Regions from separate parts of the Pseudoalteromonas sp. A3 genome, predicted to be linked through region 3. Evidence: predicted binding sites of a transcription regulator. Region 3 holds the regulator's gene; each other region holds the start of a gene.
What was found. The regulator LexA, encoded in region 3, represses DNA repair genes until DNA is damaged. The targets are predictions, from matches to a motif close to TACTGTATNNNNATACAGTA.
Positions count from the first base shown of each region.

Region 1: a site for LexA is predicted at 2,627-2,646, ahead of ruvC (crossover junction endodeoxyribonuclease RuvC). Genes of this name have one in related genera too.
Region 2: a site for LexA is predicted at 1,888-1,907, ahead of dinB (DNA polymerase IV). Genes of this name have one in related genera too.

Region 1 covers NZ_JAPCKL010000013.1:79,173-83,464, reverse strand. The annotation lists gene OIZ54_RS17495 (ABC transporter ATP-binding protein) at 1-76, shown strand, start outside; gene OIZ54_RS17490 (ABC transporter permease) at 66-2,567, shown strand; gene ruvC (crossover junction endodeoxyribonuclease RuvC) at 2,696-3,220, shown strand; gene ruvA (Holliday junction branch migration protein RuvA) at 3,223-3,840, shown strand; gene ruvB (Holliday junction branch migration DNA helicase RuvB) at 3,848-4,292, shown strand, end outside.
Region 2 covers NZ_JAPCKL010000015.1:40,699-44,990, forward strand. The annotation lists gene OIZ54_RS18430 (M17 family metallopeptidase) at 1-584, opposite strand, end outside; gene dinB (DNA polymerase IV) at 824-1,876, opposite strand; gene OIZ54_RS18440 (acyl-CoA thioesterase) at 2,353-2,775, shown strand; gene OIZ54_RS18445 (aldo/keto reductase) at 2,843-3,895, shown strand; gene OIZ54_RS18450 (ABC transporter substrate-binding protein) at 4,004-4,292, shown strand, end outside.
Region 3 covers NZ_JAPCKL010000014.1:33,457-37,748, reverse strand. The annotation lists gene ctaD (cytochrome c oxidase subunit I) at 1-229, opposite strand, end outside; gene coxB (cytochrome c oxidase subunit II) at 229-1,365, opposite strand; gene lexA (transcriptional repressor LexA) at 1,838-2,455, opposite strand; gene OIZ54_RS17865 (PaaI family thioesterase) at 2,633-3,073, shown strand; gene OIZ54_RS17860 (hypothetical protein) at 3,084-3,464, opposite strand; gene OIZ54_RS17855 (Rho termination factor N-terminal domain-containing protein) at 3,696-3,947, shown strand; gene OIZ54_RS17850 (hypothetical protein) at 4,091-4,292, shown strand, end outside.

The DNA.
Region 1 (4,292 bases), on a different contig from region 3:
GTGCCAGCATATAGTACAAATTGAAGCGGGCTGCTTAGTTAAAAACTCAAAAGAGGACGTAGCGAATGTGGGCTAAGTTAGCACTTAAATTATTTGCGCGTGAATTTCGCCGCGGCGAACTTACGGTAATTAGTGCCGCCATTGCGCTGGCGGTGTTAACGGTGCTTACACTGTCTATGGTCACTGAGCGAATAGCACAAAGCATAGCGCAAAAAAGTAGCGCGTTTATTGCCGCAGATAGAGTATTGGCAAGTGCTCATGAGCTAGACACGGCGTTTATTAGCAAAGCCAAACAAGAAAACTTACAAACTGCGCAAATGATCTACTTTGATACCATGTTATTTGCCAACGACGAGATGCAATTTACCTCGGTAAAAGCGGCGTCTAACGAATACCCGTTAAAAGGCGAGTTAAAAGTTAAATCATCATTGCTTGGCGAAACACAAGTAGCGCAGGGCGGCCCAAAGCCTGGCAATGTATGGCTAAGTGAATCGGTTTTTTACAGCTTAAATATTGATATTGGCAGCCAAGTAGAGCTAGGCGCAGCAGTATTTAATGTAGAAAAAGTGGTGGTTGAAGAGCCAGATGCGCCGTTTAATGTATTTTCGAGCAGCCGCAGAGTGCTTATAAATATTGCTGATGTAGCAAAAACTGAGGTTATTCAACCTGGCAGCCGAGTAAATTACCGCCAACTCTATGCAGGCGATGAATCAGATATAACGCGGTTTTATGAATGGTTAAAGCCGCAAATGGCTGAAAATCAACGTTGGTATGGCGTAAAAGATAGGCAATCACCCATATCAAATAGCTTAAACCGTGCAGAAAGTTTTTTATTACTGGCCGGTTTGCTGGGCATTATTTTGGCTACGGTTGCTATTGCTGTGTCGGCAAAGCGTTATTGTGAGCGCCAATACGACCCCGTAGCAATGATGAAAACACTTGGCGGAAGCCGTGCATTAATTCGTAAAATATATTTTATGCACTTACTCATGGTGTGTGCTTTAGCGGTTATTGTGGGTTTAGCCATAGGCTACGGCTTACAAGAAATAGCCACTGGTTATTTAGCAAAAAGCATGGATATGAGCTTACCTGCCGCCGGATTTAAACCTTGGCTGGTGGCCATTAGCACAGGCGTTATATGTGCAGTTATGTTCTCTATTAAGCCACTGCTTGATTTATTTGATATTCCACCGCTTAGAGTATTGCGCCGTAATTTAGGCGACAGACTAGCCGTAAGCCGTGTGCACTTAGGTTTAAGCGCGCTTACGGTGTTTTTATTAATGTGGTTATTTAGTAATAACATTAAAATAACGCTTATTTTATTTGTCTCTACGCTTGCTTTGATTGCGGTTTTATTTGTTATTTCAAAATTAATATTTGGCGGTGGCCGTAAATTAGGCTTAAAACCAGGCAACAGTTGGTCGTTAGCCATTGCCTCTATACAAAAGCGTGCCAACGTAAATGCGGTGCAGCTTATTAGCTTTTCATTGGCGATAAAATTGCTATTGTTTTTGATTGTGCTTAAAAATGACATGATCTCAGATTGGCAGTCTCAATTACCCGCCGATGCGCCTAATGCATTTTTAGTTAATATTACGCAAAACGAACTTGAGCCTGTAAATAATTACCTAGCAGAGAACGATATTTTAGTTTCGGATTTTTATCCAACCATTCGTGGGCGAGTAAATGCGATAAATGGCGAGCTTGTTGCGCGTAAAGTGTCGTTGCAAGATAACGAGAAAAAAGATGAAGAAGCGCGTTCAGGCATTGGCCGTGAGCTTAATCTAACCTGGCTTGATAATGTGCCAGCCCAAAACGAAATTGTGCAAGGGCAGTGGTTTGGCGAAGGCGCAGTGGGTGAGGCATCGGTTGAGGAGTCTATGTTGGAGCGCCTAGACGTAGAAATAGGCGACACTTTAACATTCTTAATTGGTGCGCAATCATTTGACGCCAAAATTACCAGTGTGCGTAAAGTAAATTGGGCTACGCTAAAACCTAACTTTTTTATTATTTTAAGCCCCGATGTGCTAAAAGGTTTTCCGGCTACGTATATTTCATCTGTGCGTATAGAGCCAGAACAAAAGAAAGCGTTTAGCCAGTTACTGCGCAGTTATCCAACCATTACCGCCATCGATGTAGATAACTTTGTTAAGCAAATACAATCAACCATTGAGCAGGTGTCGTTAGCTATTGGCTTTGTGCTTGCTATTGTGGTGTTGTGTGGCGCATTAGTGCTTATATCTCAGGTGCAAGCGAGCCTTGGCGAGCGAATGCAGGAAATAGTAATACTGCGAACGTTAGGCGCCAAAGGGCGGCTAATAAAAAATGCGACGCTTTATGAGTTTTTGCTATTAGGTGGCTTAGCCGGGTTTGTAGCTGCATTATTTAGTGATATAGCCTTATTGATTGTTCAGCAGCAAATGTTTGACTTAGCCGGTAAATTGCACCCGGCAATTTGGCTAATAGGGCCTGTGTCGGGCGGGGTATTTGTAGCCGCACTTGGCTACTTTATGATTGCCCGTAAACTTAAACAAAATACCCAAGGTTTAGTACGTGCTTTAGCCTAAGCTATACTTTTAACGCTAAACGCCCGCACTAAGTTGCGGGCGTTTTTGTTTTTACTCGCCACTGGTAATTTATACAGTGCTCTGGCATTATTACCGTTATTGAAAAATAACAATAATGAGTGTGCTGTTTGGCCATTATTTTAGGGATAGACCCAGGTTCGCGTTTAACCGGTTATGGTGTGGTTGCGCATCAAGGCGCTAAATTTACCTATTTAGGAAGCGGGTGCATTAAATTAGCCGAGCATGAGTTCCCCATACGATTAAAAATGATCTACCAAGGGATCACGCAAATAATAGAGCAGTTCTCCCCCGAAACCTTTGCCATAGAAAAAGTATTTATGGCGCATAACCCGGATGCCGCGCTAAAACTTGGCCAAGCCCGAGGAGCCGCCATAGTGGGAGCCTCTATGGCCGACTTACCCGTATTTGAATACTCAGCCCGGCAAATTAAACAAGCCGTGGTAGGTAATGGCGGCGCCGATAAGTCTCAAGTGCAACACATGGTAAAAAATATTTTAAAATTACCTGGCACACCGCAAGCCGATGCGGCCGATGCGCTTGCTATTGCAATTTGCCATGCGCACTCAGAACAAAATTTAATAAAACTAGCGGGTAGCGCAAGCAAAACCGTTAGAGGACGTTTAAGGAAATAAATATGATTGGCCGTTTAAATGGCACTTTAGTTGAAAAGCAACCGCCTGAAATTTTATTAGAAGTAAGCGGCGTAGGCTACGAAGTACAAATGCCCATGACCTGTTTTTACGACTTACCCAATATTGGCGAAAACGCCATAGTGTACACACACTTTGTAGTACGCGAAGACGCACAACTATTATTTGGCTTTAATAATAAAACCGAGCGCGCGCTTTTTAGAGAACTATTAAAAGCAAATGGTGTGGGTCCTAAACTAGGCCTAGCAATATTGTCGGGCATGTCGGCGCAACAATTTGTTAGTTGCGTAAACAACGAAGATGCCACAACATTGGTTAAATTACCGGGTGTGGGTAAAAAAACCGCTGAGCGTTTAGTGCTTGAAATGAAAGACCGCTTAAAAGATTGGGGTAACGATTTATTTACGCCATATAGCGATAATGCCGTTATAGAGCCTCCTAGCGATGCAACAATTGCCAATAATGCCGCAGACGATGCCGTATCGGCACTTGTTGCGCTTGGTTATAAATTGCCACAGGCGCAAAAAGCAGTAAAATCGGTGAGTAAACCCGATATGTCTACTGAGGTTCTTATTAAAGAATCTTTAAAATCAATGTTGTGAGTAACCCATGATTGAAGCTGATCGTTTAATTGACGCGAGCGAAAAAACCAACGAAGACACCATAGACCGCGCAATAAGGCCCAAGCTTTTAGCCGACTACAAAGGTCAGCCGCATGTTAAGCAGCAAATGGAAATATTTATAGAGGCAGCGCGCAGCCGCGGTGAAGCGCTCGATCATCTATTAATATTTGGCCCGCCGGGCTTAGGTAAAACCACGCTTGCTAATATTGTTGCCAATGAGCTTAATGTAAGTATTAAAACCACTTCAGGCCCAGTACTTGAAAAAGCCGGCGACCTTGCTGCATTACTTACCAACCTTGAAGAAGGCGATGTGCTGTTTATTGATGAAATACACAGACTCAGCCCACAAGTTGAAGAAATACTTTACCCCGCAATGGAAGATTACCAACTCGATATTATGATTGGTGAAGGCCCCGCTGCACGCTCTATTA
Region 2 (4,292 bases), on a different contig from region 3:
CAGTAATCAGCAAAGCGTGGTGGCGCCATACGTTCAGGCTCAGTACCGCATAAATCACGTGCCGCATATTGCCCTGCTGCAATTGCATTTACAGCTTTAACTGTTTGCTCATTTGCATCGATTAAACCAATTTGCGTAATAGGTTCAATGCTTTCGCCGTGGTATTCGCGCGCCTCCAAAGGTTGCCATAATGCTTGGCATGCGCCTAAATACGCCACTTCTAATGCATGCTGGTAACGCGCATCTGTATGTAATTTTGGTAAGTAAATAGCAGGGTTTACACTACCCGCGGCTTTTGCTTCGTTAATCGCTAGTTTAGCAGCATCAAAGTAGCGTCTTACATCATCGTAATCGCGGTTAAGCGGCCCAGTAGGCGCTAAAACAACGCGTACATTATCAACCACTAAAAACGTAACTTGTTTACCAATACGAGAATCTACTTTAGCGTATGATTCGATAGCATCACTTAATGAGTTATTGGCTAATTGAGAAAAGTCATCACTAATTATAATAAGTGCATCGTGAGAAAATGAGTCAAAGCTTGCACTAAGTGATTGTGCAGCTATCGCTTGAGGATATGCCATAAGTAAAACTCCTGTTAGAAAACATAAGGGGCTATTATCGTTGATATAAAAACACAAAACCAGCCAACTGCGATCAGCTCATTTTAATCTGGCAACTTGGTTTTACAGCTAACTAAAGTGACTCAGTGTTTTAAGAAGAAACTAACAACAACTATATAGCTTTTAGTAAAGGCAGCCCCTGCTTGCTCCACGTTTAAATTACTTTGCTAAAGCACTCTAAATTGCAAAAAAGCGTGTAGTTAATCAAGAATACTCAGTTGCAAATTTAAATTAGGTTCATTTTTAACACCTACCCCAATACCTAATAAACGCACCGGTTGCTGCATCCCACGTTGATACGCCTTAGAGAGTAATTCAGTAAAAATAGCAGTATTTAATTGATGATGAGCTTGATCAGCTGAGGTAACAACAAAGTTTGCAAACTTCACTTTTACACTTAGCTTATTAATACGGTTTTGTAGCTGTTGCTTATTAAGGCGCGCTGTTAGCTCTTGGAGTAATTTAGGTAACTGATCTAAACATTCTTGTAAGCTATTTTTGTTGTATTCATAGGTGTGTTCAACACTAAGGGATTTACGGACTCGTTCAGTGGTTACTTTACCAATATATTCGCCAGCACATTTTTGATAAAGCGATACACCAAAATTCCCCACATGCTGCTGCATCCAATTAACGCCTTTCTCGCGAACGTCTTTACCTGTGTATAACCCCTTTAAATTAAGCTTTTCGAGGGTTACTTTGCCCACACCAGGGATTTTACCCAGCGGTAAATTATTTAAAAACGCATCAACTTCATCCGGTAAAACCACAAATTGGCCATTGGGTTTATTTTCGTCACTGGCTATTTTGGCAATAAACTTAATGGGGGCAACCCCGGCAGAGGCAGTAAGGCCGGTATCGTTATAAATATCTGCTCTAATTTGCTGAGCAATAAGCGTTGCGCTGCCTTTGCATGCGGTGCTGTTGGTTACATCTAGGTAAGCTTCATCAAGCGACAGCGGCTCTATTTGGTCGGTATAGCGTTTAAATACAGCGCGTATTTGGTTAGAAATTTCTTTATAAACCGCCATGCGCCCGGGCACAATAACTAAATCGGGACATAATTGCTTAGCGTGGTAGTTAGACATAGCCGAGCGAACACCATATTCGCGCGCTATATAATTTGCTGTAGAGAGCACGCCACGACGGCTATTGCCACCAATCGCTAAAGGCACACTGGCAAGTTTGGGGTTATCGCGCATTTCAACCGCTGCATAAAAGCAGTCCATGTCGATATGAATAAACTTTTTCATTACCACATAACAACTGTTTATTTATACAGCCATTATTAAGGATTCACTTTCATTAAGCAAGTCCATTAAAGCCTGTTTAACTTGCTAAAGTTAAAAGCGCTACTAGGTGTAGCGCGTTAAACCGTGCAAGCTTTAAACAGCTTTTTTAAAACGGCTGCTTAAAGCGCTTTGATTTTTTAAAGCAATGTAGCCAAAAAACAAACTCCAATAAAAACCCCGCAGCTAAAAGCATTATGCCGCCGGAGGCATTACCCATTGCATAGCAAGCAAAAGACGCTATAAAAACTAAACTGGCTAAAGCCCAATTAATTATATTTTGCATGTGTGTTCTCGTGTGTGCGTTGTCTGTGTTATTTAACTGTAGTCCTAAAAATAAATAGGTACAATCATCTTATAAAAAAACATGGCATTTATTGTCTTGAGCTACAAACACCATATTGATAACCTCATTCATTTAAAACTAAGAGTACACATACATGCAAAGGTTCAAAGATCAGCACCCTATTCATACCGATATCACCGTAGCATGGGCCGATATGGACGCCCTACAACATGTTAACAACGTGGTGTACTTGCGTTATTTTGAAATTGCGCGTATCGATTTTCTAAATAAAATAAATCAGTTTGATACGATAAAACCAGGTGGAATAGGCCCGGTCATTAGTGAAAACAATATTCGCTATAAACGTCCAGTGACCTTCCCAGATACCTTAACCGTAGGTATTACTATTTCAGATATAAAAAGCGACCGTTTTATGATGAATTACTCTGTATTTAGCCATGCTCAGCAAGCTATTACTACCACAGGCTATTCTCAAGTTGTTATGTTTGACTTTAAAACAGGACAAAAAGCGGCGATTTCAGAGCCATTACTATCGGCACTACATCAATTCGCTTAATTAGGTTTTATTGCGAATTGGTATTAATTATCCACTCTCAAGATCTTACATAATTTAAGGATTTTAAATGCAATACAGTCCGTTAGGCAGCAGCGGTGTTGATGTTTCTAGAGTATGCTTAGGCAGCATGACTTGGGGTAAACAAAATACCCAACAAGACGCCGATGAGCAAATAGCTTATGCCTTGGCACAAGGCGTTAATTTTATAGATACTGCCGAAATGTATGCCGTTCCTCCTTCACCAGAGACCTACGGTAAAACAGAGCAAATTATAGGTAACTGGCTAAGCCGTAATGCGCAAAAGCGCGGTGATATTGTATTAGCGAGTAAAATTGCAGGCAATGGCTTGTCGTGGGTACGAGATGGCGGCGATATAACACGCAGCGCTGTCATTGAGGCCGTAGATAACTCGCTTAAACGCCTACAAACCGACTACATAGATTTATACCAATTGCATTGGCCTAATCGCTCTACCCCACATTTTGGCAGGCAGTGGCCAGGTAAACTCACTTTTAGTGACGTAGATACTGAGCAACAACAAGCGGGTATGCTTGATATTTTAGAGGGCCTTAATGAGTGCGTTAAAGCCGGAAAAATAAAATATTGTGGCCTTTCAGATGACACCCCATGGGGCATTAGCCAATTTTTAAATTTAGCAAAAGCGCATAACTTACCGCGTATGGTGTCTATTCAGAACGAATTTAGCCTAGCGCACGCTAAAGATTGGCCCTACTTAATTGAGCAGTGTATCCATGAAGATATTGCTTATTTACCTTGGTCGCCGCTTGCTGCTGGCTTGCTAACGGGTAAATACCTAAACGGCGCACGCCCAGCGGGCTCGCGTTGGACATTTATGCAGCGCAATGGCATTTTTAGAGATACCCCTAACGCGCAAAAAGCCACGCAGCGTTATGTAGAGCTTGCACATGCAAGCGGCATAACCCCAGCCCAATTGGCACTTGCTTGGTGTAATCAAGTCGATGGCGTTACCTCGTCAATTATTGGGGCGACCAGCATGGCCCAATTAAAAGAAGACATTGACGCTTTTAGCATAACTTTAAGCGACGACACGCTAACTGAAATTGGCACTATTTTTAAAGATTACCCGCAACCATATTAAACCCAGATAATAGGCAGTTTTTTTACTGCCTTTTTCTCTCTTACATTTGAACATATACAAAGTAAAACTATACTAAAGTTAACTTAAATGGATTATTTTTAGTGAGTTATGCTTAGAAATGTAATTTTATTCTTTGGTGTACTAGGTGGTTTAATGCGTTACGGGTACGCTGACAATACTCACCCAATTGAAGAAATTGTATGGTTACAAAGTTACACGCCCCCGTTTCATATGGATAAAGATTCGCATGCGCCGCAAGGCGGTATTTGTGACAACCTCACCGAGCAACTAATTAACAGCATTGATGATGTAAAACATACGCGACTAATCGTGCCGCAAGAGCGAATTAATAAGCACTTAAATGAAGGCGATAATGCATGTTTTCCGTGTGTTATTC
Region 3 (4,292 bases):
TTTGGTTAAAAAAGTGTGGGTCTACCAATTGTAATCCTGGCTGAAATAACTCAGCCCGAATAACCATGGCCATTGCACCGCCAATTAAAAACATAGTCAGCGAAAAAATTAAGTACATGCTGCCAATATCTTTATGGTTTGTTGTGTATAACCAACGTTTAAAACCTTTGGCTGGGTGGTGGCCGTGGTGAGCGTCATTGGCGTTAGGTTGTTCTACTATGCTACTCATTAGTTCGCCTCCGCATCAAGTGCTGCCTGAATTTCACTAGGTTGGATGACATCACCCGTTTCATTACCCCACGCATTACGTTTATAGGTAATTACCGCTGCAAGTTGTTTAATTGAGAGCTGCTTTGCAAATGCTTGCATTGCAGTTCCTGGGCGGCCATGAATCACTACATCAATGTGATCTTTTATATCACCCAAAACAATGGGGCTGCCTTTTAGCGCAGGAAATACGCCCGGTAAGCCCATACCTGTGGGTTGATGACACGCAGCGCAACTTGCCATATACACTTGCTCACCTAGTGTCATTAGCTCTTCTTTAGGAATTGTTGTCTCAAGCAGTGCTGCATCAGCAAGTGCGGCTTTTTGCTTAGCTTGCTTAGCATCTGCAAGCCATGCGTTAAAGTCCTCTTGCGATTTAGCTTCAACCACCACGGGCATAAAACCATGATCTTTACCGCACAGCTCTGCACACTGTCCTCGGTAAATACCTTCTTCGTTAATGTTGGTCCACGTTTCGTTGATAAACCCCGGATTGGCATCTTTTTTAACGGCAAAATCGGGTACCCACCAAGAGTGAATAACATCATCAGAGGTCATTAAAAAACGCACCTTTTGATTAATTGGCAGTACTAAAGGTTTATCAACCTCAAGTAAGTAATTAGGGTTTTTATTAGTAAGGTTGGCTATTTCGTCTTGAGGGGTAGATAAAATAGAGTAAAACTCTACGTCTTCGCCCATGTATTCATAATGCCACTTCCACTGTGACCCTGTAATTTTAATGGTTAAATCGGCCTTACTGGCATCTTCCATCGCAATGAGGGTTTTAGTGGCAGGGATTGCCATGGCAATTAAAATAACAAACGGAATGGCAGTCCAAAGAATTTCTACTTTGGTACTTTCATGAAATTGGGCAGGAACTGCCCCTTTAGATTTACGGTGATGAATCAGTGCCCAAAACATTATTGCGAACACTATCACCCCAATCACACAACATATTAAAAATATGGTCATGTGTAGCTGATATACATTATTACTTATATCGGTTACGCCCTTGCGCATATTGTATTGGCTATTAGCCAGCACTTGCTGCGGGAACATAATCAACACAAGCCACAAGGTAGAGGTCAGTTTACCCATGTGACGGCTCCTTTGATGCTATTGCGAATGCAAAGCGAAGAGGCATACGGCTTAAACGCCAATTCGTTATTTTTATTTTTTAACCAATCTTATTTTTGATTGGTATCGCTAGGACAACAAAAGGTTTGTGTATATTGTGTGTTCTCATAACTAAAAAGCTGTGAGTTATTGTTAGTCCAGCACATTAATGATTAGCTAAAAAACGTACAACAAGCAAGTTTTAGTATAAAAAACAATCAAGTGATATTTTAAGATTGACTAAATGACGGCGTATTAAATTGTTATTTAACAGCCAAGACACGAGCAAAATTAAGGGATGTAACACGCTTAGGGAGATAAAAGTATGAGTGAAAAAAAGTTTACAGCCTAAATAATTTTAGGGCGCTTTGAGATGGTGGAAGGTCTGTTTTTAAAACAAAAATGCACACTTAAAAGTGCGCATTTATAAATATTACTTAAAAATAGTTAAAAATTACATCCAGTCGGCATTTCTTATTACGCCAACAGCTAACCCTTCAATATTAAAAGATTCGTTTTCAAGGTCTACTTCAATTGGCGTAAACTCTTCGTTTTCGGCGTGTAATAATACTTTTCGGCCTGCTTTTTCTAGGCGTTTTACGGTTACGTCTTCATCTACTCGTGCAACCACAACTTGGCCGTTTTCTGCAGTTTGAGTACGGTGTACGGCAAGTAAGTCGCCATCCATAATACCTATATCTTTCATACTCATGCCGTTAACACGCAGTAAAAAGTCGGCGGCTGGTTTAAACATAAGTGGGTCTATTTTACAGTGACTCTCAACATGTTCTTGCGCCAAAATAGGCGAACCCGCTGCAACTCTACCTATTAATGGTAGCCCTAGTTGCTCAGGCTCTTCTTCTTCAACCAATTGAATACCACGGCTTGCGCCTGGTTTCATTTTAATAACACCTTTTTTGGCAAGCGCTTTTAAGTGCTCTTCTGCGGCATTGGCACTTTTAAAACCGAGTGTTTGCGCAATTTCGGCACGTGTAGGAGGCATACCAGTGTCTTTAATAAAAACTTTTATTAGTTCGAGTATTTGAGCTTGGCGTTTAGTTAATGGTCGCATACAACTGGTTTTCCATACAGTACATTTAACTGTGAGTATATACAGTTAAATAAAAATCGCAAATTTAAATTGTGCTTTAAAATAGCTAAATACACCGCGCCTGGATAAATTTTAGGTAATTACAGACGTTCAGTATTTAAAATGCTATAAATTTGCTTTCAATATAAAGGAGTAATTATGAGTATTTGGCATCAACCCATCACATTAGAGCTTTGCAAACAGTTAGATGAGGGAATAAACGGCCAAGGCACGCTAATGAAAACCATGGGCATAGAAATAACCGAAATAGGAGATGATTACCTAGTGGCTACCATGCCTGCTATTCCTGAGCATCATAATCCTATTGGTATGGTACATGGTGGCGCAAATGTGGTACTTGCCGAAACCGTAGCAAGCTACGCCGCTAACTTTGTCGTGGACTTTACAAAATTTTATTGTGTTGGACAGGAAATTAGCGCCAGCCACTTAAAGGCCTCTCGAAATGGCACTTTAACCGCCGTTACTCGTGCATTTCATATTGGTAAGCGCAGTTCTGTATGGGAAATAAAAATAACCAATAGCCGCGGCGAGCTTTGCTGCGTATCAAAAATGACCGCAGCGGTTGTCGAGCGCAAATAATTAACTATGGCTACTTTTCGATAGGGTAAATCGTTATTTCCATACCAGCGCCAATGGCAGATATACGTAGCAATGTATCTGCATGTAGAGCTTGGTTAAAACACTTAGGCGACGTGCCCGACTCAAAGCCTATATCAAACGTTCTGCGCGAACAGCTTAGCCACTGTTTAAGCGCATTACGTGAACACGACTCTATTAATTCACATAAGTGGTTGATTGCTTTGTCTGGCGTGGTTATATCACCTGAGGCTTCAATACGCGCCAATTGACGATATTCGTCTTTGTCATAATGCAAAACCATCGCGTTTTTCTTTAAGTCTGCCACTAGGGCGCTAATATCTTGTTTAGACTCAAGCTCTAGATCTACATTTAAAAATTGAATTTCCGACATTGTCTGCTTTTTACCCTCTTATAGTTTCATCGCAAACTTTAACGCAGTTTTACTTTTATACCAAATCAACAAAGCGCTAAACATGGCTTTATTCATAGAAAATACCTGTTTAAACGCCATTGGCACCTAATTTGCCTTATAAAACGAGTTAGGCTAGTTACGCTTAATTTTACCGTTTATGTATGAAAGTTATACACACACTGTGTAATTAAACGCTTCAGGAGGACAATTATGGTAGATCATGGCCCGCAAATTAAAAACGACGATCAGTACGATGCGCTTCGAGATGAAGGCATGAGCAAACAAAAAGCCGCGCGCATTGCTAATAGCAATACTCATAAAACCGCAGTTAAAGGCGGCAAAGCCTCAAAGTATGAGCAGCGCACTAAAAAGCAGCTGTACAATAAAGCTAAAGAGCTCGGCATTAGCGGCCGCTCTAAAATGAGTAAACAAGGGCTAATAAATGCCTTACGTGAGCATTAAACACAGCCTCACTGATTTTTTACCGCTCCTTTTTATTATTTTTATAAAGTTAGAGTAAGCTTATGAATAACTGCGACAAAATGCCGCAGTAAAAGCATGGGCTGCTGTAATACACTAACGCTAAAAATAATAAGAAGCACAAAATGAGAAAACAACTATTTAAGCGCGCTCGAAAACTACATAAGTGGCTAGGCTATTTACTTGCCTTACAAATTTTAGCTTGGCTGTTAGGCGGCTTAGTAATGAGCGCGATACCACTTGAATACGTACACGGTAAGCACCTTGCTAAGCGCACACTTACAAACCCATTTACTCAAGCAGACTACCCTACATCACTCGATAATA